DNA from 4 places in the Rhizobium sp. YTUHZ044 genome. Region 4 is predicted to be linked to each of the others. Evidence: predicted binding sites of a transcription regulator. Region 4 holds the regulator's gene; each other region holds the start of a gene.
What was found. Region 4 encodes PhoB, which activates phosphate uptake and scavenging genes when phosphate is short. Its sites were predicted from a motif close to TGTCATNNANCTGTCAT; they were not measured.
Positions count from the first base shown of each region.

Region 1: NL154_RS17905 (YdcH family protein) is a predicted target of PhoB. The motif match lies at 3,875-3,891, and genes of this name have one in related genera.
Region 2: ppk2 (polyphosphate kinase 2) is a predicted target of PhoB. The motif match lies at 2,305-2,321, and genes of this name have one in related genera.
Region 3: phnF (phosphonate metabolism transcriptional regulator PhnF) is a predicted target of PhoB. The motif match lies at 3,471-3,487, and genes of this name have one in related genera.

Region 1 is NZ_CP101426.1:3,627,452-3,634,542, reverse strand. Features, by position in the region: gene NL154_RS17935 (alpha/beta fold hydrolase) at 1-852, opposite strand, end outside; gene NL154_RS17930 (tetratricopeptide repeat protein) at 968-1,582, opposite strand; gene ykgO (type B 50S ribosomal protein L36) at 1,691-1,816, opposite strand; gene NL154_RS17920 (5-(carboxyamino)imidazole ribonucleotide synthase) at 1,981-3,057, opposite strand; gene purE (5-(carboxyamino)imidazole ribonucleotide mutase) at 3,054-3,548, opposite strand; gene NL154_RS17910 (YdcH family protein) at 3,565-3,768, opposite strand; gene NL154_RS17905 (YdcH family protein) at 3,996-4,169, shown strand; gene NL154_RS17900 (ArsR/SmtB family transcription factor) at 4,365-4,625, opposite strand; gene NL154_RS17895 (sulfite exporter TauE/SafE family protein) at 4,693-5,457, opposite strand; gene NL154_RS17890 (thiamine phosphate synthase) at 5,566-6,219, shown strand; gene NL154_RS17885 (tetratricopeptide repeat protein) at 6,230-7,091, shown strand, end outside.
Region 2 is NZ_CP101430.1:227,432-234,522, reverse strand. Features, by position in the region: gene NL154_RS30545 (aldo/keto reductase family oxidoreductase) at 1-860, shown strand, start outside; gene NL154_RS30540 (hypothetical protein) at 989-1,180, opposite strand; gene ppk2 (polyphosphate kinase 2) at 1,339-2,253, opposite strand; gene NL154_RS30530 (GMC oxidoreductase) at 2,409-4,061, opposite strand; gene NL154_RS30525 (ABC transporter ATP-binding protein) at 4,147-5,229, opposite strand; gene NL154_RS30520 (carbohydrate ABC transporter permease) at 5,237-6,121, opposite strand; gene NL154_RS30515 (carbohydrate ABC transporter permease) at 6,121-7,008, opposite strand.
Region 3 is NZ_CP101426.1:4,495,491-4,502,581, forward strand. Features, by position in the region: gene phnK (phosphonate C-P lyase system protein PhnK) at 1-336, opposite strand, end outside; gene NL154_RS21910 (alpha-D-ribose 1-methylphosphonate 5-phosphate C-P-lyase PhnJ) at 333-1,208, opposite strand; gene NL154_RS21915 (carbon-phosphorus lyase complex subunit PhnI) at 1,205-2,311, opposite strand; gene phnH (phosphonate C-P lyase system protein PhnH) at 2,316-2,924, opposite strand; gene phnG (phosphonate C-P lyase system protein PhnG) at 2,924-3,400, opposite strand; gene phnF (phosphonate metabolism transcriptional regulator PhnF) at 3,511-4,248, shown strand; gene NL154_RS21935 (2,3-bisphosphoglycerate-dependent phosphoglycerate mutase) at 4,303-4,938, opposite strand; gene dapB (4-hydroxy-tetrahydrodipicolinate reductase) at 4,960-5,784, opposite strand; gene NL154_RS21945 (ABC transporter ATP-binding protein) at 5,800-7,091, opposite strand, start outside.
Region 4 is NZ_CP101426.1:151,610-158,700, reverse strand. Features, by position in the region: gene argF (ornithine carbamoyltransferase) at 1-474, opposite strand, end outside; gene NL154_RS00760 (aspartate aminotransferase family protein) at 512-1,711, opposite strand; gene NL154_RS00755 (GcrA family cell cycle regulator) at 2,135-2,668, shown strand; gene phoB (phosphate regulon transcriptional regulator PhoB) at 2,962-3,645, opposite strand; gene phoU (phosphate signaling complex protein PhoU) at 3,825-4,538, opposite strand; gene pstB (phosphate ABC transporter ATP-binding protein PstB) at 4,582-5,397, opposite strand; gene pstA (phosphate ABC transporter permease PstA) at 5,413-6,735, opposite strand; gene pstC (phosphate ABC transporter permease subunit PstC) at 6,732-7,091, opposite strand, start outside.

The DNA.
Region 1 (7,091 bases), 1.2 Mb from region 4:
TTCGGAACCTGGTATATCGCGGGCGAGGCCGCGCGAATGCAGGTGTTCCCAGACGATCTTGTCGCGGTCGCCCGTGATGATAACGGTCGGCGCGGTGATCTGCGAGTAGAGCGGCGACTGCTCCTTCACATAGGCGAGCAGTCTTTTGAAATCGGCGGCATTGTTGTGGAAGGTGCGCGGGCGCAGCACCAGCGACGGGCCGGTTTTTTCGATGTAGTCGGCAGGGCGTGGATTGGGACGGAAAACGTTCAATGTGCCGCGCTCCAGCCGGCTCAGTCCAAGCGGAACGACGATGGCGTGGTTGAAGAGCCAACCGATGACCGGCACGGTCGCCACGTGGTAATACCAGTCGATGCCGCCGGGCCACGGATGGGTGGCGGGTGCGAGGAAGAGCAGACCAGCGGTCTTATCCGGATGGCGCAGTCCGAAGGCGGCGGTGATCGCGCCTCCGAAGGAATGGCCAACAATGATCGCCTTCTCGATGCCGCGCTTTTCCATCAGTCGAGCGATTGCATCGGCCTGGCCCGAGGGTACGGCGTTCTCAGGGCCGCCGCGCTCGGAATAGCCATGACCGGGACGATCGACGAACAGCATTTCCGCCCGGCCTTCGAGCGGGGCGCGAAAGGCGACGAACTGATCGAGCAGATTGCCGCTGGCGCCGTGAATGAAGACGAGCGCCGGCAGGTCCGCATTTTGGGGACGTTCGACATGGACGGCGTTCATGCGGTAGCCGCCGACATCCGTCAATTCACCGATATTCGGATAGGTCCGTTCGAATTGCCGCGCCTTATAAGAAGAGTAACCGATGGCGGCGGCGAGCGGGGCAAGAAGGGCGGAAACTTCGGCAAGCATGATCTTAACGGCGACAGTCGATGGATTTTGCGAGGGGCGGCGGTCGCGTCAAATTGCCCTCGACAGGTTCTAAAATTGCGCGCTCCGGCCGAAGGTCAAGCTTGATCGGCCGGCTTCAGGTGCGATTGCCGGCGAGTTTTTCCGCAAGCATGTTGACCTGCTCCTGCGCAGTGCGATCGGCGGGATAGATATCGAGGAACCGTTCCCAGGCCTTCAGGGTCAATTGATCGTTGCCGGAATTGCTGAGGATCGCGGCCATGCCGGAGAGCGCGCCGAAATGGCGCGGCTCGATATCCAGCACATGCTCGATGTCGGACATCGACTTGCGGTAATTGCCCATGACGAAATTCAGCGTGGCGCGGCGATTCCAGCTCTCGGCATAATCGGGCTTGAGGGCAATCGCCTCGTCGAGGAAATCGAGAGCGGCGGGATTGCGCTTTTCCTCAATCGCCTTGTCGGCCCATTGCATCAGTAGGTTCACGGTCGCGCTGCCGGAATCATTCCATTCCAGACGAATTTCGTTGGCAATGCTGCTGGCCTTGTCAGGATCACGCTCGCGCTTCAGCTGGCTGAAGAGCTGGTCGAGACGCTGCTTCGGCGAACTATTGGCATCCCTCCGCTCGACAATGACGTTGTTTTCCGCCGCGGTGGCCGGGAACGGGGAGGTGGAGAGGATGAAGGCGAGCGGCAGCACCGCTGACGTCAAAGCAAAAAAGCGCATGGCGGACATATTAGCCCGCCAGCGCCGAAGATCAAACAAATTAGACGTGATCACCGCAGCGACCCACCGGATGTCCGTCGGCGCAATCTGCGCGGCGCACAATCCGGATTCGCGCAATCAGCCCTGACGAGCCTTGTAGCGCGGGTTCAGCTTGTTGATGATGTAGATGCGGCCCTTGCGACGAACCAGACGGTTGTCACGGTGACGAGCCTTGAGCGACTTGAGCGAATTCTTGATCTTCATTTTTCTGATCCGCGATCTCTATGGGGGAATTCACATTCGCCCGTAACTTTAACAATCAAAAGCGCGCCGTCGGGGCGCGCTCTTTAGGTGGGGGTGCAGATACCTCGTCACCTCCAGCGTGTCAACCACGTGACGGTGTTTTTCCCAAGCCGCAGGACCGTTTCTCACCGCGAAACCGGCAATTTCGGCGCCAATGTCGTGACATGACCCATCTTGCGACCGGGGCGCCACTCGCTCTTGCCATAGAGGTGAACCAGCGTGTCGGGACGTTGCAGCCAGTCGCGGACGGCAAGGATATCGTCACCGACCAAATTCTGCATGACGCAGTCGGAGTGGCGCTCGCCATTGCCGAGCGGCAGGCCGGCGACAGCGCGGATATGTTGCTCGAACTGGCTGACGACGCAGGCGGCTTCCGTCCAATGACCGGAATTGTGGACGCGCGGCGCCATCTCGTTGGCGATCAGGCCGCCATCGGCAAGCACGAAGAATTCGATGCCGATCACGCCGACATAGTTCAACGCGGCGAGAATCTTTTCGGCCGATCGACGAGCGGCCTCCGCTGTCGTCGCCGAGATTGCGGCCGGAACGGTCGAGGTATGGAGGATGCCGTTGCGGTGGACATTCTCGGCGGGATCGAAGCAGACGACCGTCCCATCCGCGGCACGCGCGGCGATGATCGAGACCTCGCGCTCGAAGGCGACGAAGCTTTCGAGGATGAGCGGCACGGCCCCGAGCGCGGCATAGGCACCGTCAGGATTGTCGGCGGGCGAGCGGAAAACCTTCTGCCCCTTGCCGTCATAACCGAGGCGGCGGGTCTTCAGCACGCCCTGGCCGTCGAAATCTTTCAGCGCGGTTTCGAGATCTGCCTGGCTGTCGACCGCATGAAAGCGAGCGGTTGAGATGCCGCAGCCGTTGAGGAAGCGTTTTTCGACGAGCCGATCCTGGGCGGCCTCAAGCGCCTTGGCAGGCGGATAGACGGCGATGCTTGCCGAGAGCGCTTCGGCGGCTGCGACGGGCACGTTTTCGAATTCGTAGGTGACGACGTCGCAGGCGTCTGCCAGTTCGGCCAGTGCCGCCGGATCGTCATAGGCGGCAACGATCTGCCGGTTCGCCAGTTGGGCGGCGGGGCAGTCGAGCTGCGGCTCGAGGATGACAGTGCGGAAATTCAATCTGGCGGCGGCGATGGCCAGCATGCGGCCGAGCTGGCCGCCGCCGACTATGCCGATTGTTCCTATGGTCATTGGTTGTCCATTGGATATTCGGCGACGGCAGCACTCTGGCGCTCGCGCCATTCGTCGAGCCTGTCGGCAATCTCTTCGTCGGAAAGGGCCAGCACGGCGGCGGCGAGAAGAGCGGCGTTGACCGCACCCGCCTTGCCTATGGCGAGGGTCCCAACCGGAATGCCGGCCGGCATCTGCACGATGGAAAGAAGGCTGTCCTGGCCGGACATGGTCTTCGACTGGACCGGCACGCCGAAGACCGGCAACGGCGTCATCGATGCGGTCATGCCCGGCAGATGCGCCGCACCGCCAGCACCGGCGATGATGACCTTGAAGCCTTCCGCACGGGCGCCCTTGGCGAAATTCATCATGCGCTCGGGCGTACGATGCGCTGAGATGATGCGCGCATCATAAGCGATTTCCAGCGCTTCCAGCGTGTCGGCCGCGTTCTTCATGGTCTCCCAATCGGATTGGCTGCCCATGATGATGGCGACGAGTGGTCTATCTGTCATCCTGCGGCGGTTCCTTTCAGGCAATGATGTCGGGAACGATCTGGTCTTCCAGCTTGGAGAGCTTGTCCTTGATGACGAGCTTTTTCTTCTTCATGCGCTGGATTCGCAGAGCGTCGCATCCGGTCTCGATCATGGCGTTGATCGCAGCGTCGAAATCCTCGTGCTCCTGGCGCAGACGCGCCACCATGAGCCTGATTTCCGCCTGTTCCTGATCGGCCATATGCATTCCCCGTTATCGTCCACGGACCTTGTCCGATCTGCCGATGATTTCCGCAAGCTCCTATCACCAAATACGGGTAACGGCTAGTTAGTCGTGATCATGAATTTGCCATCGCATCTTCATCTTTTGGCCTTCGACAAGCCTTCAAAAATATGTCACAGTCCGCCCGTTGACACCTTGATCCCCGACGACGATGGTCGGGGAGGGTAAGAGGAAGGAAGGGTCAAATGACAGTTGAAGCTCATCTTGAATCACTCCAGAAAAAGCATGTTGCTCTCGAGGAGGAGTTGCATGCACTCAGAACAGCTCCTTCTATCTCCGATACAGAAATTGCCGAATGCAAGCGCCGCAAGCTGCGCATCAAGGACGAGATTCAGCGTCTCAAGTCATCCGTCCATTAATCTTCCCAAGGGTCGCCGGGCGATCATCTTGCGCAAGAGGTAAATCCATCCATTCCGCCTAAAATTTGCAAGAACCGGTGATCACACCAGAATTGCGCCAGCCCGATGCTTGTGACGTCGCGGCTGGCGCGTTTGCGTCTGCTTGCAGCAAAAGGGCGTTTTTATGATGCGTCAGGGGTGTGATCGGAGGCGCGGTCAGGCCCAGAACTGATCCAGCCACAGATTGAGCTTGTCAAAGCCGCGGTTGTTGACCGCGTAGATGCGTTTCGTACCTTCCGAGGTCACGGAGACAAGATTGCTGTCGAGCAGTGCCTTCAGGTGCTGCGAGACAGCGGGCCGACTGATCGGCAGGCCCTCGGCAAGCTCGTTGACCGTGCGCGGCGCGCGCCGCAATTCCTCCAGCAGAAAGCGCCGGTTCGGGTCGGCAATCGCAGAGAAGGGGTCCGTGTTCGACATGGCAGAAACGCTACGTCAAACCGGCCGTTGCAGCAAGGAAATTGTGCATTGCAGCGTACTGCCGCCCTTACCAGCCGAGGCCCTCGCGTATGATCAGAAAGGCCGCGATCAGCGCCATCGCATACATGAAAGGATAAAAGATCTGCGGCTTCATGCGGCGCACGCACCAGGCCCCGGCAAGGGTGGCGAGCGGCGCGAAAGGCAAGAGCGTGGCGGAGGTCGCAAGGTTCTGCGTGTCGAGCTGGCCGAGGGCAAAGTAGGGAATGAGCTTGATGGCGTTGAGGATTGCGAAGAAGCGCACGCTGGTGCCGGTATATTCGCGCGGCTCCAGTTTGAGCGGCAGGGCATAGATCTGAAACGGCGCGCCGCCGGCATGGGCGACGAAGCTGCCATATCCGGAAAACGTTCCCCAGAGGGCGGCAGCGACCGGCCGCTGTCCGTGCGGCGGGATCGTCTTGTTGGCGCCGGGGCCGAAATTGTTCCAGAAATAGCGCAGGCAGAAGAGGATCGTCACCGCGCCGATGACGACGCGCAGGACATTGCCGGGAACAAGCGCCGAGGTCGCCCAGCCGAGGGCAATGCCGAGAATTGCGCCCGGCAGCATGATCTTCAGCGTCGCCCAATCGCCATGCCTGCGCCAGATGACAAGCGAGATCATGTCCATGAAGACCAGGATCGGCAGCAGGATTGCCGCCGCCTCGAGCGGCGAGACGACCAGGGCGAGAAAGGGCAGGCCGATCAGCGACAAAGCGTCGCCCATGCCGCCTTTTGCGAGACCAACAAGCAGAACCGCGGGCACGGCGGCGTAGTAGAATGACAAGTCCTGCGGCATGCTTTCGACGTCCTCCTCTTGCAAGCCTCCTCTAACGGAACTACTCACACAAAACGAGTGCGGATCCGTCTTTTCGAGAAGGGAATTCGCAGGAAACGGAAAGACCTCATGACCGAACCCGAAAACCGCTGCCGCCTGGTGCTCATCGTCCCTGATATTGCCGACGCCGATGAACAGGCAAGGATCGTCACCGATGCGCTGAAGGGCGGCGATGTCGCCTCCGTCATCGTGCCGCAATACGGGCTCGACGACGGCGCCTTCCAGAAACATGCCGAAAAGCTGGTGCCGGTGATTCAGGATGCGGGGGCCGCCGCGCTGATTGCAGGCGACAGCCGCGTGGCGGGACGGGCGAAGGCCGATGGCCTGCATATAACCAGCAACGCGCAGGCACTGTCGGAGGCGATCGACAAACACGCTCCGAAGCTGATCGTCGGCGGCGGCAATGCCAGCGACCGGCACAATGCGCTGGAGATCGGCGAAGTCAGGCCGGATTATATCTTCTTCGGCAAGCTTGATGGGGATATCAAGCCGGAGGCGCATCCCAAGAACCTCGCGCTCGGCGAATGGTGGGCCTCAATGATCGAAATCCCCTGCATCGTCATGGGCGGCACCGATCCCGTGTCGGCTCTTGCCGTTGCCGAGACCGGAGCAGAGTTCGTGGCGCTGCGGCTGGCGGTGTTCGGGGAGCCCGGCCGAGCGCCATCCATCGTTGCCGAGATCAATGCTCTGCTTGACGAAAAAGCGCCACGGTTTGAGGATTGAAATCCCGCTCATGCCGATCCTGCCCGCCCGCCCTTTGAAATATCTGCTTGCCAGCATAGTCGCCCTCACTGCGGGCGGGTCTGATATCGCCGTGGCGCAGGCACCGGACAGCGTCATCAGCCAGCCCGGCGCTGCTCCGGCGTCAAGCTTTCGTACCGACCGGCACACCAACGGGGATGTGAAGCCCTCGGACGGTGTCGGCGTTTTTGATCGCATGGGCGCGAAGCTGCCCGACCTCCCGCCCGAGAAAGATTACAAAGGTCCGATCGACGAGGCGTACGGCGCCTATCAGCGCGGCTATTATCTGGCGGCGATGGACAAGGCGCTGCCGCGCGCCCAGCTCGGCGATCCGGCGGCGCAGACGCTGATCGGCGAAATCCTCTCGCAAGGCCTCGGCGTCAAGAAGGACGTGAAAGGCGCTGCCTTCTGGTACGGCAAGGCGGCCGAAGGCGGCGATCCTGCGGCGATGTTCAAATATGCGCTCATGCTGATGGAAGGCCAAGGTGTGCCGCGCGACAAGGTCAAAGCCGACGACTATATGCGCAAGGCGGCCGAAGCCGGCAATCCTTCGGCCGAATTCAACTGGGCGCAGATTGTTGTCGCCGACAATCCCGGCGAAAAGGGGCTGAAGCTCGCGCTACCGTTTTACGAGAAATCGGCCGAGCAGGGCATTGCGGATTCGCAATATGCCGTGGCGCAGATCTATGCGACGCTGAAGGATCTGCCGGAGGAAAAGAAGCAGCTCGCCCGCGAGTGGATGGCGCGCGCCGCGCGCGCCGGCTTCGACACAGCCGAGCTCGATCTCGGCATCTGGCTCGTCAACGGCGTCGGTGGTCCCAGGGATTACGTCAAGGGTTTCGAATGGCTGAAAC
Region 2 (7,091 bases), on a different replicon from region 4:
AGTCCGACACATTCACTATCGGCGACCGCACGGTGAGGCGACTTGGCTATGGCGCCATGCAGCTTGCAGGGCCTGGCGTGTTCGGTCCGCCCAGGGATCATGACACCGCCCTGGCAGTGCTGCGCGAGGCGGTCGCAAGCGGTGTGAACCATATCGACACCAGCGATTTCTACGGCCCGCACGTCACCAATCAGATCATCCGTGAAGCGCTCCATCCCTACGGCGACGATCTCGTCATCGTCACCAAGGTCGGCGCGCGGCGCGGCACGGACGGATCCTGGATTCCGGCCTTCTCGCGCCAGGAACTGACGCAGGCGGTTCACGACAATCTTCGCAACCTCGGCCTTGATGCGCTTGATGTCGTCAATCTCCGGATCGCATTTGACCTGCATCGCCCGGCCGAAGGCTCGATAGAAGCACCCCTTGCGGTTCTGGCCGATCTCCAGCGGCAGGGTCTGATCCGTCATGTGGGCTTAAGCAACGCCACATCAAAACAGGTCGCCGAAGGCCGCGGGATCGCCGAGATCGTCTGTGTGCAAAACCAGTACAATCTGGCGCATCGGAACGACGACCGGCTGATCGACGATCTCGCCCGTCAAGGCACCGCCTATGTACCCTTCTTCCCGCTCGGCGGATTTACGCCGCTGCAATCGTCCACGCTCTCCAATGTCGCCGCACGCCTCGGCGCCACGCCGATGCAGGTGGCGCTCGCCTGGCTGTTGCGCCGCGCACCCAATATCCTGCTGATCCCGGGCACGTCGTCGCTCGGCCATCTCAGGGAAAATCTCGCTGCTGCCGGATTGGTGCTACCGGATGATGCCGTTGAGGAACTGAATCATATGGCTGACATCGCGGCCTGACAGCTGCCGGCGGCGCAATCGTTGCGCCGTGTTCTCGCGCGGCGTAGCGAGCTTGCCGGACCTGCCGGCGCAATCTGTCGGTCGGCAGCACCTTGTTGGCTGCGCCAACCGGCCGGTAAACGAGAGCATCAGGATGGCTTCCGTGTCAGAAGCTCATAAGCCACCAAGGCCCCTGACATCGCCAGAAAAACGACGATTGCCAAAGGATAATTGGCACTGGCGTTCGGATCGGCAAGCTTGGGAAGGCCGATAACAGTGCCGGCGGCCAGAATCGCCGAGAGCACAACCTCCTGAACGATTAATCTCCAAAAGCCCGTCATGATCAACCTCCTGTCATCTCCGTATTATCGGCCGAAGGACGCTCAGTCTTTATACTTCACGATGCAGCCGTTGGGAAACACACGTTGACCGCACGGTGGCAGTGACCATGCGGTCTCGGCTTCAACGCTTCGGCAGCCGACTTGTTGCAGCTATGCTTTCAATAGCGCTCCGGTACGAGCATTTCAGGCGGAACCGGCGCCCTGATGTAGTCGGCATGACGGATACGGCCCGGCAGCTGGATCTCAGGCTTCGGCACATCCTCATAGGGAATCTGCTCGAGAAGATGGGCGATGCAGTTCAGCCGCGCCCGTTTCTTGTCGACGGCCTGCACCACCCACCAGGGCGCTTCCCTGGTGTGTGTGCGCGCCAGCATTTCTTCCTTGGCCTTGGTATATTCCTCCCAGTGGATGCGGCTTTCCATGTCCATGGGCGAAAGCTTCCACTGCTTCAGCGGATCGTGGATGCGCATCTTGAAGCGGAATTCCTGTTCCTCGTCGGTGATCGAGAACCAGTATTTGATCAGCACGATGCCGGAACGGACGAGCATCCGTTCGAATTCGGGCACCGAGCGGAAGAACTCCTCGAGTTCGTCAGGGGTGCAGAACCCCATCACGCGCTCGACGCCGGCGCGGTTGTACCAGCTGCGGTCGAAGAGCACGATCTCGCCGGCGGTGGGAAGATGCGGGACATAACGCTGGAAATACCATTGATGGCGCTCCCGTTCGGTCGGCGCAGGCAGTGCCACGGTGCGGCAGACGCGCGGGTTGAGCCTTTGGGTCACGCGCTTGATCGCGCCGCCCTTGCCGGCCGAATCCCGGCCTTCGAAAAGCACCACCACTTTCAATTGCTTGTACTGGACCCAATCCTGCAGCCGCACCAGTTCATGCTGCAGCCGGAACAGCTCGCGGAAATAGATCTTTCGATCGAGCGTCTGCTCCGCGGGTTCCGTCATTCCTTCGACGACCAGATCGTCCAGCCGGTCTTCCTCCATCTGCATTTCCAGCTCCTCATCGAAGCTGTCGGCGATTTCGGCCTTTATCCGGCTGAGCTGGTCCTGATGTGTTTTAGACATGGGCTTTCCCTTCCTGCTCAGTTGACAGGAGCATGTCACTGCAAAGTTAGTGTGACGGTTGGATAACCCAAAGCTCGTTCACTTGTTCGCCTCTTTCGCCACTCCACATGCCGGCGAACTTCTTCGACGCCGCTCACGACGAGATGGAGGCGGGACTAGAGCAGCCCCGTTCGGTAGTGATCGACAAGGTTGCGGCAGGCGCGGATCGTCAGCGCCATGACGGTGAGCGTCGTGCCCGCGATACCGCTGCCCGGGAAGGCGCTGGCGTCGGTAACGATGACGTTCGGGGCATCCCAGAGCTGGTTGTAGGGATTGAGCACCGAGGCTTCCGGGCTTTCGCCCATGCGCGCGCCGCCAGTTTCATGGATTGCCGCGCCCATGCACATGGTCTTGCGGAACCATTTGCGAAACATGAAGCGGCTGAAGGCATCGGCGTCGGGAAAGGCGCCCCTGCCCATCTCCTTGAGGCCGCTGGGAGAGCCGATGAATTCCAGGTCGCCGCCGACCTCCCGGATCATGGCGATCAACGCCTCCTGCTGCCGGCGAAGCAGCCGCTGCTCCTCCTCCTGCATGACGCAGCGAATGTGCGGCACCGGAATGTTCCAGGCATCCTTTCGCTTGCCATCGAGGGTGATGCGATTGTCGGCATAGGGCAGCATGCGGCCGAAGCCGAAGAAGGCGAGACGCGCATCGGTCTCCTCTGAAACCGGCGCCCTGCCGACGCTGCCCTGATAGTCGAAATCGCCGCGGGCGGCGTCACCCTCGCCGAAGCGCGGGATGAAGATCCCACCCGACGGATTGTAGAAAGGATCGACAGGAGCGGAATCGTCAACGGCCCAACCCTTCGCCTTGGAAAAAGAGCCGAAGGCGAGGCATGGAAGCTGGTCCATGAAATAACGCCCGAGCCCGCCCGAGCTGTTTCCGAGTCCATCAGGATGTCTTGCCGATGCCGAGTTCAGCAGCAGCCGCACGCTCTCGATCGGCGAGGCGGAGAGCACGACCGTCGCGGCACGCGCCGTCGAAACCTTGCCCGTATTGCGATCGATGAATTCCGCACCGGTGGCGCGGCCGGTCTTTTCGTGGGTGGTGATGCGACGCACGATGGCGTCATAGCGGACTGTGAGCCGCCCGCTCGCCTTTGCCTCCCGCAGCGGTCGCGGCATGCGTTCGGCGTCCGGCGCGATATAGCGCCAGGAGACGACGCGCCGTTCCGGCCAGCGGCTTTCCACTGCCTGCTTGAAGATCTGTTCTGCGGGCGTCAGGCTTGCCGGTTTCGCATAGAGGCCGTCCGGCAAGGTCGGCACATCGTCCCTGTTGCCGTACAGCCCGAGATAGGCCTCCACTTCGTCATAGAAGGGCGCAAGCTCGTCATAGGAGACCGGCCAGTCCACGCCCTTTCCGCTGCGCGAGCGGATCTTGAAATCATCGTCGGTCCAGCGCAGCAGCACGCGGCCGAAACTGTGCAGACGCCCGCCGCCCTGGCGGCCGCGGATCCAGAGAAAGGGTTCACCCTTCGGCGTCGTATAGGGGTTCTTGCGATCGTTGACGAAGAAGTGGCTGAAGCGTTCAGTAAAGAAGGCCGCCCGCGCCTGGATCGGCTGCCCCTTCAGTGTGGCGCGTGCGCGCTCCCAGATATTGATGCTGCTTGCCGGCGCCTTCTTGCGCGCCGGATCGAAATCTCTGGGGCCGACGGCCGGCCCAGCCTCGAGCAGCAGCACCGACAGTCCATGGGCCGTCAGCTCTTTGACGGCAAAGGAACCCGCCGCGCCGGAGCCGATCACCAGCGCATCATAAACGATCTCAGACATGTCTCTTTCAAATCCTGTCCTGGGGCAATTCCTCAAAGCAGCGTGAGACGCGTCCGGAATTGCGGGAAAGCGCAGGGATGGCGCGTCATAGCCGCGATCCATCGGCAGCGAAGAGCGACGCCTTGGCGATATCCAGGCCCGGAGCCACGGCATCGCCCGGCTTGACGTCGACGTCGCCCATAAGACGAAGCGAGAGGCTCTGCTCCGTCCAGTCGAACCAGACGACGGTATCCGATCCCATCGGCTCGACGACGGAAACGTGGCCAGGAATGGTGGGCAGCCCGCTTACCACCCCGTCGAGCACAAGATGCTCAGGGCGAATTCCTAATGTAACAGGCCCTTCCGCCACCGCGGCCCGGAAAGCATATCCCGAGAGATCGACGGCCAGCCCGTTGCTCCGGAAGAGCAGAGTGTCGCCGTCGCGTTCGATCCGGCCCTCGATGAAATTCATGGCCGGAGCACCGATGAAGCCGGCGACGAAGAGGTTGGCCGGGCGGCGGTAGATCTCCGCCGGCGAGGCGAGCTGCTGGATGACGCCATCGCGCATGATGGCGATGCGATCGGCGAGCGTCAGCGCTTCGACCTGATCATGAGTCACATAGATCATGGTATTGCCGAGGCTCTGATGCAGCTTTTTGATCTCGACGCGCAATTCGTTGCGGAGCTTGGCGTCGAGATTCGACAGCGGTTCGTCGAAGAGGAACACGTCCACTTCCCGCACCAGGGCCCGGCCGATGGCGACGCGCTGGCGCTGACCGCCGGATAGTTCGGCGGGGCGTCGATCGAGCAGCATATCGAGGTGGAGGAGGGCGGCGGTGCGGGCGACGCGCGCTTCGATCTCGGCCTTCGGCAGACCAGCGACGCGAAGCCCGAAGGAGAGGTTTTTGCGCACCGACATGCGGGGATAGAGCGCGTAGGACTGGAAGACCATGCCGATGCCGCGATCCTTCGGCTCCTCCCAGCTGACGTTCCTGCCTGAGATCCACACCTCGCCCGCCGTAATGTCCTCCAGGCCGGCAATGGCGTTCAAAAGCGTCGACTTGCCGCAGCCGGAAGGGCCGAGCAGCACCAGGAACTCGCGGGGCGCGACGTCGATCGACATCTTCTCGATCACCGTGTGGTGGCCATAGGCGATCTTCAGGTCCTTGACGGAGACGGCGGATTGCATGGAAGCGTTACCCCTTGACTGCGCCGGCGGCGATGCCGCGCACGAACCAGCGGCCGGACAGAAAATAGATGGCGAGAGGGACGATGGCGGTGAGAATCGTCGCCGCCATGTTCACATTGTAGGTGCGCTCGCCCATCGTGGTATTGACGATATTGTTGAGCTGCACGGTCATCGGCAGGTTGTCGCGGCCGGCGAAGACGAGACCGAGCAGGAAGTCGTTCCAGATGCCGGTGAACTGCAGCATGGAGACGACGACGACCATCGGCACGGCGATCGGCAGCATGATTTCGAAGAAGATGCGCCAGAAACCGGCGCCGTCGACGCGCGCGGCCTTGCAGAGCTCCTCCGGCACGCTGACGAAATAGTTGCGGAAGAGCAGCGTCACCAGCGGCAGACCGAAGATGACGTGGACGAGAATGATGCCGGCGAGTGAATTGTAGAGGCCGATATTCGCCATGCCCCGGACCATCGGATAGAGGAAGATCTGATAGGGGATGAGACCACCGGCCATTAACAGGCCAAAGAGCGCATTCGCCCCGCGCGGCCGCCAGAGCGACAACGCATAGCCGTTGACGGCGCCGATGAAGACCGAGATCGCGACGGCGGGAACGGTGATCGCCACCGAATTCCAGAAGCCGCTGCGAATGCCGACGCAGACAGTTCCCATGCAGGCGCCCGACCAGGCTGTCACCCAGGCGGAGAAATCGAGCGTGGCGGGCAGGGCAAATATCTGCCCGAGTCGGATTTCGTCCATCGACTTCAGCGAAGTGACGACCATCGTATAGAGCGGCAGCAGGAAGAAAAGGGCGGCGCCGACCAAGAAGGTATAAAGGCCGATGCGTCCCGCGGTGATCCGTGCCGGCTTCGGCCCATTCGGGTGAGGCTGGTTCATCACGCCCCACCCTTTGCCTGGTTGCGCATGTGCATCGCGTAGCGGAATGGCGTGACGGCGATGATGACGCCAAGGACCAGCACCGTCGCGCCTGCTGTGGCAAGGCCGAGATTCTGGCGCCCGAACAGATTATCCATGATGAATTTCGCCGGCACTTCGGTGGCATTGCCGGGGCCGCCGTTGGTCATGGCGACGACGATGTCGTAGGTCTTGATCACACCCATGGCGAGCAGCATGCCGGCAGCGGCAAGCGCCGGTCCGAGCTGGGGCAGGATGATTGAGACATAGATGCGCCAGACGGGAATGCCGTCAATGCGCGCCGCTTTCCATTGCTCGGCCTCGATGCCGCGTATGCCGGCGAGCGCAATCACCATGACGAGCCCGGCGCCCTGCCATACGCCGGCAAGCACCAGCGCATAGATCGCCATGTCCCGATTGACTGCCCAGTCGAGGACGAAGCCTTCCCAGCCGAGCGAACGCATGCTCGCCTGAATGCCGAGCGTCGGATTGAGCATCCATTGCCAGATCAGCCCGGTCACCACGAAGGACATGGCGTAGGGATAGAGAAAGATCGTCCTGAAGGCGCTTTCCAAGCGGATCTTGCGATCGAGGGCGGCGGCCAGCAGGAAGCCGAGCACCAGACAGCCCGACACATAGAGTACGCCGAAGATCAAGACGTTTTGCAGCGAGGCGAGCCATTTGGCCGAGGCGAAGAGCTTGGAATATTGCGCGAAGCCGACATAGGTCGAAGATGGAAAGAGCGTGGAATTGGTAAAGGACAGCCGGATCGACCAGGCCATCGTGCCGATGAAGACCACGACCGCGGCGAACCATGTCGGCAAGAGGGCGATGGTCGCGGAAAGATTGCGCTTGCGTTTGACGGGCATCGGCCAGCTCATTGACGGTGGAAAGCGGAACACGCGCCGCCCCGCGAGCGCGGCGGCCGGCCAGTAGTGGCGTCGGGATCAAT
Region 3 (7,091 bases), 320 kb from region 4:
GACATTGGCGCCGGCAGAGACGCTCATGCGTAGCCCGTCGGCCGGGTTCTGGTGCACGAAGCCCCAGTCGGTGCGCATCAGGAAGCGGCGTTCGGCCTCGTTCATGTGGTAGAGGTCGCGGTAGCCGCCGTCGCGCATGTGGTACTCGACGCTGCCGGTCGTCGGCATCAGCCGGGTGGAGATGCAATTGAGCAGCGTCGTCTTGCCCGAACCGGATTCGCCGACGATGGCGAGAACCTCGCCGGGCCAGAGCTCGAAGGAGACGTTCCGGCAGCCGATGCGCTTGCCGTAGAACTTCGAGAGGTCGTTGACCTTGAGAAGCGGGATATTGGTCATTCTGCAGCCCCCCGGGCCAGCATTTCGCCGGCATGCCCTTGGGCCCGGCGATCTTCGCAATGGTCGGTATCGGAGCAGACGAACATGCGCCCGCCCTTGTCATCGAGGATGACCTCATCGAGGTAGACCTCCTCAGCGCCGCAGAGCGCGCAAGGCCTGTCGAAGCGCTGGATCTCGAAGGGATGGTCCTCAAAATCCAGGCTGACGACATCGGTATAGGGCGGCACGGCATAGATGCGCTTTTCGCGACCGGCGCCGAAAAGCTGCAGCGCTTCCGACCTGTGCATCTTGGGATTATCGAATTTCGGCGTCGGCGAGGGATCCATGACATAACGCCCATGTACCTTGACCGGATAGGCATAGGTGGTGGCGATGCGGCCGTTGCGTGCGATATCCTCGTAGAGTTTCACATGCATAAGGCCGTATTCTTCCAGCGCATGCATCTTGCGCGTCTCGGTCTCGCGCGGTTCGAGGAAGCGCAGCGGCTCGGGGATCGGCACCTGGTAGACGAGCACTTGGCCAGGCCCGAGCTTCTCTTCCGGGATGCGGTGGCGCGTCTGGATGATCGTCGCTTCGCTGGTGCGCGTCGTCACCGCGACATTGGCGACCTTCTGGAAGAAGGCACGGATCGAAACGGCATTGGTCGTGTCGTCGGCGCCCTGGTCGATCACCTTCAGCACGTCATCAGGCCCGATGATCGAGGCCGTCACCTGCACGCCGCCGGTGCCCCAGCCGTAAGGCATCGGCATTTCTCTGCTGGCGAAGGGCACTTGGTAGCCCGGAATAGCGATCGCCTTCAGGATGGCGCGGCGGATCATCCGCTTGGTCTGCTCGTCGAGATAGGCGAAGTTGTAGCTGGCGAGATCGCTCATTCGGCGGCTTCCTTCATGTCTTCGCCGGCATTGCGGGCGGCTTCGAATTCGCGGCGCATGCGGCGGACGAGATCGAGTTCCGCCTGGAAGTCCACATAATGCGGCAGCTTCAGGTGCTCGACGAAGCCGGTCGCCTGGACATTGTCGGAGTGCGAAATGACGAATTCCTCGTCCTGTGCCGGCACGGTGATATCCTCGCCGAGCTCTTCGGCGCGAAGCGCGCGATCGACCAGCGACATCGCCATTGCCTTGCGCTCGCTCTGTCCGAAGACCAGGCCGTAACCGCGGGTAAACTGCGGCGGCGCCTTGGCCGAGCCCTTGAACTGGTTGACCATCTGGCATTCAGTGATCTGGATCGTGCCAAGCGAGACGGCGAAACCGAGCTCCGGCACGTCGAATTCCACCTCGGCTTCGCCGATGCGGATCTCGCCGGTGAAGGGGTGGTTTCGGCCATAGCCACGCTGAGTGGAATAACCGAGCGCTAGCAGGAAGCCCTCGTCGCCGCGGGAAAGCGCCTGCAGGCGCAGGTCGCGGGTCATCGGAAATTCCATCGGCTCGCGGGTCAGGTCTCCGATCTCGTGATCTTCGGGCATGTCGCCGTCGGCCTCGATCAGGCCCTCTTCGCCGAGGATTTCCGAGACGCGCATGACGCGGCCGGCCTCGGCCGGGCGCCGGGCCGGCGCCACGACCAGTTCGTCCTGAAGCAGCGACGGATCGAGAAGGCGATGAGTATAGTCGAAAGTAGGCCCAAGCAGCTGGCCGCCCGGCAGATCCTTGTAAGTCGCCGAGATGCGCCGTTCGATCGTCATATTAGCCGTCTCGAGCGGCTTGGAATAGCCGAAGCGCGGCAACGTCGTGCGATAGGCGCGCAGCAGGAAGATCGCCTCGATCATGTCGCCGCGCGACTGGCGCACGGCGAGGGCGGCGAGCGTGCGGTCGAAAAGCGAGGCCTCCGCCATGACGCGGTCGACGGCGAGGGCGAGTTGTTCGACGATCTGCTCAATGCCGATCGCCGGCAACGAACGGTCGCCGCGGCGGCGGTCGGCAAGCAGCCGATGGGCATTGGCGATGGCGGCCTCGCCACCTTTGACGGCAACATACATGAGCTCAGATCTCCGTTGCTGTGATCTTGGTGGTGCGCGGCAGGCAGACGAAGTGTCTGCCTGAGGTCAACACGATGTCGACGCCGCGCGGGAAGAGCGCCCGGTTCTCGCTCCAGAGTCTGAGGAAGGTCTCCGGCAGGCTGGCCGGCCCGATCTCCACGACACTCTTGATGCCCGGACCCATCAGCGCCAGCCTGCGTCCGCCGTCGAGTTCGGGAAGTTCGATGACAACAGTCGTCGAACGGTCGGGATATTCCTGTGTGCCTGATGCAAACAGGCCGAAGGAGCAAAGCGTAATGCCCGCCTCAATGAAGGCAAAACGCGCATCGGCCTTCTCGGCGGTCAGCGGCGCGCCAGTGTGGAAGCCGAGCCACTCCGGCATGGCGGATTTCGCCAGTCCCGTGGTAAGCCAGACCGGCGTGTCGTGGTCGCAAAGCGTGAGCGCGATCGCGCCGGCGGCAATGCCGAGCGGCGCCGGCGGAGCGATATCGGGCTCAATGGTCTGAATGGCGCCGGGACGGGCCATGCCGTCCATCAGCATCTTGAAGACGCTCTGTGCATGGAAAACCGGGTCGGCAAAACCGCCGATCAAAGCTTCTGTCGCAAGACCCATCAGTTGTCTCCCCGCACCATGGTGAAGAAATCGACGCGGGTTGCCGCCGTCTCATCCGCCTTGCGGCGCTCAGTGGCGGCGATGCGCGCGGCAATCGGCAAAAGCAGTGCCTGTTCGACAAAATTCTTGCTCGTCTCCTCCTGCCAGAGCGCGTCGAAGATCGCCGCAAGACGGGCCTTCTCCCGGTCGGTGCCGAGCGCCTGCGCATGACCGATGGAACCGGACTCGAGCCGCACCGTCGCGCGTGTCATCGTCACCTCGCCGAGATTGAAAGGAGCTCCGCCGCCGCCGATGCGGCCGCGCACCATTACAAGTCCGGTCTCCGGTCCGCGCACCGGATAAGCCACGGGCTTTTGCGGCAATGCGTCCCAGACTGCCTGGAGTTCGCTCCGTTCCGCTCGCGCCAACAGATCGGCGGCGCGTTTGCGCTCCGAGACCGTTTGCGACGCGGCGTCTTCCTTGTCCGCTGATATCATCACTGCTTTCCTCGAAATGTCTATTGATATAGACAACCATACAAGTTATACCTAGCCTTAAATCGGTGTCGTGACAAGCGTGTGACATCGTGGGGCAAGGCAGGGGCAGAATGGCAGGACTAAAGCAGGTGCAGAGGCAGACAGGTGTGGCGCTCTGGCGTCAGATCGCCGATCGAATTCGCGAGGCGATCGGCAACGGAGCCTATGACGAAACGGGAATGGTGCCGCCGGAAACGGTGCTGGCGCTGCAATTCGGCGTTAACAGGCATACGGTGCGCAGTGCGCTGGCGGCGCTGGCGCAGGAGGGGATCGTGCGCGCGGTGCAAGGCCGCGGCACGCTGATCGAGCGCAAGCAGCGGCTGAACTTCCCGATCACCCGGCGCACGCGCTTCACTGCCGGCATCGGCGATCAGGCGCGCGAGACGCGTGGTCTTCTGCTCGATGAGGCGCAGGAGGAGGCGAGCGCCGAGGTTGCCCGCTGGTTGGGTGTCAAACAGGGCGAGCAAGTGATCCGGCTGGAAACATTGCGCCATGCCGACAGGCGGCCGGTTTCAAAAGCGACCAGCTGGTTTCCCGCCGGCCGTTTCGCCGGGATCGGCGAGGCCTACCGCAAGCATGAATCGATCACCAAGGCTTTCGCCGAGCTTGGCGTGGCGGATTATGTCCGCGCGACAACCGAGGTGACGGCTGCCCATGCCGGGACAGCCGACCTTGCCGACCTGGAACTCACCCCCGGCGCGATCCTGCTGATCGCCAAGGCAATGAACACCGATCTCGACGGCGTGCCGGTGCAATATTCGATCAGCCGTTTCGCCGCCGACCGGGTGCAGTTCACGATCGAGAACTGAGGCCAATAGTTGAGGCAGGCGTGCCGACCGCTTCCGGCGGCACGCCTCACCGAATTAGTGTGCGCCGGACATATCGCCCAGAACTTCCTTTGAAGCCACGGTTGAATCCGCCTTCAGCTTGTAGACCATTGGAACGCCGGTCGCGAGATTGAGGGCGAGCACGCCTTCTTTGGTCAGCTTGTCGAGCACCATGACCAGCGAGCGCAGCGAATTGCCGTGGGCGGCGACCAGCACCTTTTCGCCGCGCAGCACGCGCGGCAGGATTTCCGTGAGGTAGTAAGGCCAGACACGGGCGCCGGTGTCGCGCAGGCTCTCGCCGCCCGGCGGCGGCACGTCATAGGAACGGCGCCAGATATGAACCTGTTCCTCGCCCCATTTGGCACGCGCGTCATCCTTGTTGAGACCGGAGAGATCGCCGTAGTCGCGCTCGTTCAGCGCCTGGTCGCGGATCGTCTCGAGGTCGGGCTGGCCGACCTTGTCGAGGATGAGCTTCAGCGTGTGCTGCGCGCGCACCAGCGCCGAGGTATAGGCGACGTCGAATTTGATCCCGTATTCGGCAAGTGCGGCGCCGCCGGCGTTGGCTTCCTGGATGCCGAGCTCCGTCAGATCCGGGTCCTTCCAGCCGGTGAAGAGATTCTTCAGGTTCCAGTCACTCTGGCCGTGGCGAACGAGGACGAGGGTACCGCTCATGAATATGCCTCCGAGATGTCGTTATTGGGAAGAAAGCCCGAGCACGTCGAGCATGGAATAGAAACCTGGCTTCTTGTCGCGCGCCCAGAGCGCCGCCTTGATCGCGCCGCGCGCGAAGATCGAGCGGTCTGCCGCGCTGTGCGACAGGGTGACGATTTCGCCTTCTCCGGCAAAAAGCACGGAATGCTCGCCGATGACCGAGCCGCCGCGCAGCGTCGCAAAACCGATCGTGCCGACTTCGCGCGCGCCGGTGTGGCCGTCGCGGACCCTCACCGATTTCGAGGCAAGATCGATACTGCGGCCCTTGGCTGCCGCTTCGCCGAAGAGAAGGGCGGTGCCGGAAGGAGCATCGACTTTGTGCTTGTGGTGCATTTCCAGGATTTCGATGTCCCAGTCCGCCGGATCGAGCGCTCGTGCCGCCTGCTCGGCCAGAACGCTGAGCAGATTGACGCCGAGGCTCATATTGCCAGACTTGACGACGCGGGCATGGCGTGCCGCGGCGGCGATCTTCGCGTTGTCCTCGGTCGAGCAGCCTGTCGTGCCGATGACATGGACGATGCGGGCCTGAGCGGCGAGACCGGAAAACTCCACCGTGGCGGCAGGCGCGGTGAAATCGAGCACGCCTTCGGCATGCAGGAAAGCCTGGAGCGGATCGTCGCCGATGATGACGCCGGTCGGGCCGAGCCCGGCAATTTCACCGGCATCCTTGCCGACGAAGGGCGAGCCGGCACGTTCGACGGCGGCATGCAGCATCACGCCTTCCATGGAATGAATGAGCCGGATCAGCGTCTGCCCCATGCGTCCCGCTGCGCCGACCACCACCAGTTCCATCGCAGCATCGCTCATGTCAGTCTCGCCAGCTTAGTATGAATCCGAGGCCGAGGGCCTCTGCAGATTGTTGAGGCGAGCGTAAAGACCGTCGCTGACCTTCGCAAGCGTCTCATGATTGCCCTCCTCGACGACCCGGCCCTGCTGCATGACGACGATCTTGTCGGCGCGCACCACGGTCGATAGCCGATGGGCGATCACCACCACGGTGCGCCCGGTCATCGCCTCGTCGAGCGCCTTCTGCACGGCGGCCTCGGATTCGGTGTCGAGGGCGGAGGTCGCCTCGTCGAGCAGCAGGATCGGTGCATTGCGCACCAAAGCGCGCGCGATGGAAAGTCGCTGGCGCTGGCCGCCTGAAAGCGTCACGCCGTTTTCGCCGACAGGCGTATCGTAACCCTGCGGCTGCGCTGAGATGAAGTCATGCGCATAGGCAAGCCGGGCGGCCTCTTCCACCTCGGCATCGGTCGCTTCCGGCCGGCCGTAGCGGATATTGTCGCGGATCGTGCCCTCGAACAGGTAGGGCTGCTGCGAGACATAGGCGAGCTGCTGGCGCAGCGACTTCTTGGTGATGTGGGCGATATCCTGCCCGTCGATCAGGATCTCGCCTTCGCGAGGGTCGTAGAAGCGCGGAATGAGGCTGATGACGGTGGATTTGCCCGCTCCAGAGGGGCCGACAAGCGCCGTGGTCGTCCCGCCCTCGGCGACGAAGCTGACACTGTTCAGCACGCTTTCACTGCCGTAGGCGAAGGAAACATTGCGGAATTCGATGCGCGCCTGCGTCACCGTCAGCGGCCGGGCATCCGGCAGGTCGCGCTGGCGCGGCTCCATGTCCAGCAATTCGTAGATCATCCGTGCATTGACGACGGCGCGTTCCATCTGCACCTGCAGGCGGGCAAGGCGGCGGGCCGGGTCATAGGCAAGCAGCAGCGCCGTCACGAAGGAGAAGAAGGCGCCCGGGGCCACATTGTAATAGATCGAGCGATAGGCGGCATAGGCAAGCACGCTGGCGACGGCGAAGCCTGCGAAGCTCTCCGTCAGCGGCGAGGTGCGCTCGGAAAGCCGGGCAATCCGGTTCGCCCGGTTTTCGGCGGCGGTGATGAGCTTGTTGACCTTGTTCTCCAGCTCCTCTTCCATCGTGAAGGCTTTGACGATGGCAATACCCTGGATCGTCTCCTGCATGGCCCCCAGCACGTGGCTGTTCAGATGCACGGCCTCGCGGGTTGCCGAGCGAAGACGTTTGGAAACATAACGCAGCGCATAGAGCAGTGGCGGCGCCATGATGAACACGGCGAGGCTCAGCAGCGGGTCCTGGAGGACCATCACGC
Region 4 (7,091 bases):
GCCGGTCCAGGCGATGGTCTTGCCCTTGATCGGGCCGCGATGCTCCTCGAAGGTCATGATATCGGCCATGATCTGGCAGGGATGGGTATCGTCCGTCAGCGCGTTGATGACAGGCACGGTCGCATGTTCGGCAAGCTCCAGCAGGCGCGAGTGCTCGGTGGTGCGGATCATGATCGCATCGACATAACGCGACAGCACCTTGGCGGTGTCGCCGATCGTCTCGGCGCGGCCGAGCTGCATTTCGGTGCCGGAGAGGAACAGCGTTTCGCCGCCGAGCTGGCGCATGCCCACGTCGAAAGAGACGCGGGTGCGCGTCGACGGCTTCTCGAAGATCATCGCCAGCATCTTGCCGGCGAGCGGCTTGTCGCCCTTGCCGGCCTTGAAGGCCTGCTTGCGGGCGAGCGCGTCGTTCATGATGGTTCTGAGGTCGGCCGATGTGACGGCCGAAAGATCGAGGAAATGTTTAGGAGCCATGTTCTTACCTGTCGTGCGCCCGAAGGCGGCGATCCCTTCAAGCCGTCTTCTTGATCTTGGCGGCGCGGATGCTCTCGGCGGCGCGCTCGAGGCGCACAAGCCCTTCGCGAGCTTCCTCGGCAGTGACCACCAGCGGCGGAAGAAGGCGGATGACGTTGTCGCCGGCCGGCACGCCGAGCAGATGCGCGGCCCGGATCGCCTGCAGCAATTCGGCCGAGGGAACCGCAGCCTTGACGCCGAGAAGAAGCCCTTCGCCTCGGATATCCTCGATCACATCGGGATAACGATCCTTGAGCGAGGCCAGTCCCTGGCGGAAGACGAGCGCGACGTCGCGCACATGCTCAAGGAAGCCATCGGCGAGGATGACGTCGAGCACGGCGCTGCCGACCGCCATGGCCAGCGGATTGCCGCCATAGGTCGAACCATGCGTGCCGGCCTTCATGCCGGAAGCGGCCTCGGCGGTTGCAAGGCAGGCGCCGAGCGGGAAACCGCCGCCGATGCCCTTGGCGACGGCCATGATATCAGGCGTGATGCCGGACCATTCATGGGCAAACAGCTTGCCGGTACGGCCGACGCCCGTCTGCACCTCGTCGAGGATCAGCAGCAGGCCATTTTCGTCGCAGATCCGGCGCAGCGCCTTCATGAATTCGCTGGTGGCGGCACGCACGCCGCCCTCGCCCTGCACCGGCTCGATCAGGATTGCGGCCGTCGCATCGGTAATGGCGGCACGCACGGCATCGATGTCGCCGAACGGCACCTGATCGAAACCCGGCGCCTTGGGGCCGAAACCTTCGAGATATTTCTCCTGGCCGCCGGCGGCGATCGTCGCCAGCGTGCGGCCGTGGAAAGCGCCTTCGAAGGTGATGATATGGAACCTCTCGGGATGGCCCTTGGAAAACTGATAGCGGCGCGCCGTCTTGATGGCGCATTCGAGCGCCTCGGCGCCCGAATTGGTGAAGAACACCTTGTCGGCGAAGGTGGCGTCGGTCAGGCGTTTGGCCAGGCGCTCCTGGCCGGGAATTTCATAGATATTGGAGAGGTGCCAGACCTTGTCGGCCTGCTCCTTCAGCGCCGCGACCACATGCGGGTTGCCGTGGCCGACGGAGGTGACGGCGACCCCGGCGCCGAAATCGAGATAACGCTCGCCGCTCTCGGCGATCAGCCATACGCCCTCGCCTCGCTCGAACCGCAGCGGGGCACGAGAATAGGTGTCGTAAAGCGGCGCGGCTTCAGCCATCGCGGGTCTCCCGTTCAATGTTGTCATGCGCGGATTCCGGCTAACAAAACCAGGTCCGAAAAATCAAAAATGCCGCCTTTCGGCGGCGAGCGGTACTATTTCCTTTTCGCGCTGCAATGTCAACAAAACTGCGGCCTTAGCGTATGCCGCAAGCTTGTACAGGGGCACTTTCGGCCTTCAACAGGCATTATTGCAGAAATGACACGCAGAGGCAGCAAGTTGGGGAAAAACTTGAAATTCGATTCATCCGGATTCCCGCGACTCTTGTCACGGAGTCAGCCTCACACTAGGTTAAAGTTCAATTACTAGACTGCATGCGGCGGAACTAGTCACCAAAATTGATCAAGCGTTTCTTGTTTCGGAGGCTTCCGGGACAACGGTGAGGGATTCTGCCATCACCAACGCAAAAGGTGGAGACAGGGCATGAACTGGACAGACGAGCGGGTCGAGAAACTCAAGAAGCTTTGGGCCGAAGGACTGAGCGCCAGCCAGATTGCTGCGCAGCTTGGCGGGGTCAGCCGAAACGCCGTTATCGGCAAGGTGCACAGGCTCAGCCTTCCCGGCCGCGCCAAGGCCGGCGGCACGGCCACCGCGGCGCGCACGCCGAAGCGCCAGACATCCGCGCCGCGCGCGCCGAACTACGCCTCCCGGATCGCCACCCGCACCGTGACCCGCCAGCAGGGCGCAACCCTGCTGAAGGAAGAGATCGAGATCGATACAGTCGAGGAAATGGAATATGTGCCGAAGGGCAACGTGGTGGTGCCGATTTCCCGCCGCCTCGGCCTGACGGAGCTCACCGAACGCACCTGCAAGTGGCCGGTCGGCGATCCGCTCAAGGAAGATTTCCATTTCTGCGGCTGCGAATCCCCGGACAATTCGCCCTATTGCAGCTATCATCAGAAGCTTGCCTATCAGCCGATCAACGAACGCCGCCGGGCGGCGGCGCGGGTCAGCTGAGCGGACCGGTATAGCCAGACATAAAAAACGGGCCGCCGTTTCTTATTCGAGTGGGAAGTGACCTTTGCGTTTAGCAACCCCCACACTCCGTCATGCCAGGGCTTGACGGAGGAGAGGTGGCGCCGGGACAAGTCGGCTTTGCAGGCGCGATGGAAAGGTGGTGCCGAGACGCATAAGCCTCGCCGGCGCAACGACGCTGGCTCCGCAGCGGCGACGATGGACGACAAGGCGGGCCTCACAAGCCGTACTGCCGTGCGTTTGGCGGGAACGCCAACCCCACACTCCCTCAGCCTTCAGGCCTCCATCGAATAACCGGCGCCGCGGACGGTGCGGATGACGTCCTGCATGTTGGAGAAATTCAGCGCCTTGCGCAGGCGGCCGACATGGACGTCGACGGTGCGTTCGTCGACATAGATGTCGTGGCCCCAGACGCCGTCCAGCAGCTGCGAACGGGAAAAGACCCGGCCCGGCGACGACATCAGGAATTCCAGCAGCCGGAATTCGGTCGGGCCGAGGCGGACTTCGCGGCTCTTGCGGTGGACACGATGGGTTTCGCGGTCGAGCTCGATATCGCCGCATTTCAGCACCGAGGACAGCACCTCGGGACGGGCCCGACGCAGCATCGCCTTGACGCGGGCGACGAGCTCGGGGGTCGAGAAGGGCTTGACGACGTAATCGTCGGCGCCGGTGGACAGTCCGCGCACACGCTCGCTCTCCTCGCCGCGCGCCGTCAGCATGATGATCGGCAGCCGCTCGGTTTCCGGCCGCATGCGCAGGCGCCGGCAGAGTTCGATGCCGGAGACGCCGGGCAGCATCCAGTCGAGGATGAGAAGGTCGGGCGTGCGCTCCTGAAGCCTGATCTCGGCCTCGTCGCCGCGCAGGATGGTATCGACCTCAAAGCCTTCCGCCTCAAGATTATAGCGAAGAAGCACGCTCAGCGCTTCCTCGTCTTCAACAACTGCGACTCTCGGGATCATGCGTGTCCGTCTCCTCGCGCACAAGCCTTAAACCGGGACGATTTAAGCAGGCGTCCTGCGCAAATTCAGAAATTGGCTGCGACCTCTTTGCGCGCCCCGAACGGGCGCGCACGCAAGTGACTGGTCCGGGCGGCTGGCCCGGGCGGCTCGTTCGGAACAATTATTCTCGTTCGGAACAATTATTCCGTCGCGGCGCCGACGGTGTTGGCACTGTCATCCTTCGGACGATCGCCTTCCGGCTGGGCGCCCGTCGCCATGTAGTAAATCGTCTCGGCGATGTTGGTGGCATGGTCGCCGATGCGCTCGATGTTCTTGGCGCAAAAGAGCAGATGCGTGCAGCTCGTGATGTTGCGCGGATCTTCCATCATGTAGGTCAAGAGCTCGCGGAACAGCGAGGTGTACATCGCGTCGATCTCGTTGTCGCGTTCGCGGATGGCGGTCGCCTTGTCGGCGGCGCGTGTCGTATAGACGTCGAGCACTTCCTTGAGCTGGACGAGCGCCAGCTCGGAGAGGTGCTCGAGGCCGCGGGCGAGCTTGCGCGGCACGCCTGTGCTCTGCACGGCGATGACGCGCTTGGCGGTGTTCTTGCCGAGGTCGCCGACGCGTTCGAGATCGGCGGCGATGCGGATCGAACCCATGATCTCGCGCAGGTCCGAGGCCATCGGCTGACGGCGGGCGATGGTGACGATCGCCTTGTCGCCAATCTCGCGTTCGGTGTGATCGAGGATCACATCGTCGGAAATGACCTTTTGCGCCAGCGCCGTATCGCCGTTGACCAGCGCCCGGACGGATTCCGCGACCATCTGTTCGGCCAGGCCGCCCATTTCGGAAATCCGCCTGGAGAGGAACTTCAGATCATCATCATAGGCGGAATAAATATGTGTCGATGCCATGGGGCTTTGTCCTCGAATAACGGAAAGCTTCGTGTCGCCGGGATCAGCCGAAGCGACCCATGATGTAATCCTGGGTGCGTGGATCGTCGGGGTTGGTGAACATCTTGTCGGTGTCGTTCTCCTCGACGAGGTTGCCGAGGTGGAACATGGCGGTGCGCTGCGAAACACGCGCGGCCTGCTGCATGGAGTGGGTGACGATGACGATCGTGTAGTTCTCGCGCAACTCGTGGATCAGCTCCTCGACCTTGGCGGTGGCAATCGGATCAAGGGCCGAGCAGGGTTCGTCCATCAGGATGACCTCCGGGCTGACGGCGACGGCGCGGGCAATGCACAGGCGCTGCTGCTGACCGCCGGAGAGGCCGGTGCCGGATTCGTGCACGCGGTCCTTGACCTCGTTCCACAGGCCGGCGCGCTGCAGGCTGCTCTCGACGATCTGGTCGAGATCGGCCTTCGACTTGGCGAGACCGTGGATGCGCGGGCCGTAGGAAACGTTTTCGTAGATCGACTTCGGGAACGGGTTCGGCTTCTGGAAAACCATGCCGACGCGGGCGCGAAGTTCGACCACGTCGATATCCGGATCATAGATGTCGTCGCTGTCGAGCGTGATCTTGCCGGTGACGCGGCAGCCTTCGATCGTGTCGTTCATGCGGTTGAGGCTTCGCAGGAAGGTCGACTTGCCGCAGCCCGAGGGGCCGATCAGGGCGGTTACGGTGTTTTCGCGGATGTTCAGGTTCACGTCGAAAAGCGCGCGCTTCTCGCCGTAATATACGGAGACATCCTGTCCAATCATTTTATACGGGACGTTGCTCATCTTCTGATCCAGCGCCTTTTCAACTGCAGCTTCCGTCAGCATGTTCATGATGTTTAACTCCGTTTACCAGCGGCGCTCGAAGCGACGACGCAAGAGGATGGCGCCCATGTTCATGACGATCAGGAACAGGAGCAGGACGATGATGGCACCCGAAGTACGCTCCACGAAGGCACGTTCGGCCTCGTTCGCCCACATATAGACCTGCACGGGCAAGGCCGTCGAGGGCTCGAGCGGTGTCGTGGGCGCATTGGCGACGAAGGCGACCATGCCGATCAAGAGCAGCGGCGCGGTTTCGCCAAGCGCGTGCGCCAGGCCGATGATCGTGCCGGTGAGGATGCCGGGCATGGCAAGCGGCAGGACATGGTGGAACACCATCTGCATCTTCGAGGCGCCGAGGCCGAGCGCTGCGGCGCGGATCGAAGGCGGCACGGCGCGCAGAGCCGCGCGGGTGGCGATGATGATCGTCGGCAGGGTCATCAGCGTCAGCACCAGGCCACCGACCAGCGAAGCCGAGCGCGGCAGGCCGATGAAGTTGATGAAGACGGAAAGGCCGAGCAGACCGTAGACGATCGACGGGACGGCGGCGAGATTGTTGATGTTGACCTCGATCAGGTCCGTCAGCCTGTTCTTCGGCGCAAACTCCTCGAGATAGATCGAGGCGGCGACGCCGATCGGCAGCGACAGAACGAGCACGATCAGCATCAAGTAAAGCGAGCCGATGAGGGCAACGCCGAGGCCGGCGGCCTCCGGGCGGCTGGAATTGCCGTTGACGAAGAGGCCGCTGTTGAATTGCTTCTGGAGAACGCCGCCCGCCTTCATCTGGTTCATCCAGTTGACCTGCTTGTCGTTGACCTTGCGGTTCTTCTCATCGACGGAAAGATCGATCTGGCCCTTGTTGGCACTGTCAATATTGGCATCAGCGAGCAGGGTGACATTGACCGTCTTGCCGATGATCGAGGGATCGGCGACGACCAGATCGCGCAGCTGGATCGGCGCGCTCTTGGAGAGCATGGCGGTTGCATCGCGCACATCCGGACGGCTCGATGCATTGATGTTCAGCTGCTTGACGATCGCGTCACGCAGCAGAACCGGATAGTTGGCGGCGATCAGCACCGAAGGATCGGTCGCCCGCTTGCCGTTCGGATCGATCGTCTTTTCGGCGAATTCGATCGGCAGGGTGATCGTCGTCTGCTGGAAGGCGGTGTAGCCTTTGCCGATCACCGTCCACAGCAGGACGAAGAGAAAGATGAGGCCGAAGGCAATGGCGGCGATGCCGTAGGCCTGGAACCGGCGCTCGGCGGCATAGCGGCGCTTGATGCCGATGTCACGGCGGGCAGGCGCCTTGGAAACGGTGACACCGACGGCGGGAGAAACAATGTTCGTCATTCGTACTGCTCCCGATATTTGCGCACGATGTAGAGCGCATAGATGTTGAGGCTAAGCGTGATGCAGAACAGCGTGATGCCAAGCGCAAAGGCGACCAGCGTCTGCGGCGAGGTGAACTCGAGGTCGCCTGTCAGCTGATTCACGATCTTGACGGTCACCGTGGTCATCGGCTCGAAGGGGTTGATCTGAATGCGGGCGGCAACACCTGCGGCCAGCACGACGATCATGGTTTCGCCGATGGCGCGCGAGGCGGTCATCAGCAGCGCGCCGACGATGCCGGGAAGTGCCGCCGGCAGGACCACCTTCTTGATGGTTTCGGAGCGTGTGGCGCCGAGACCGAGCGAACCGTCGCGCAG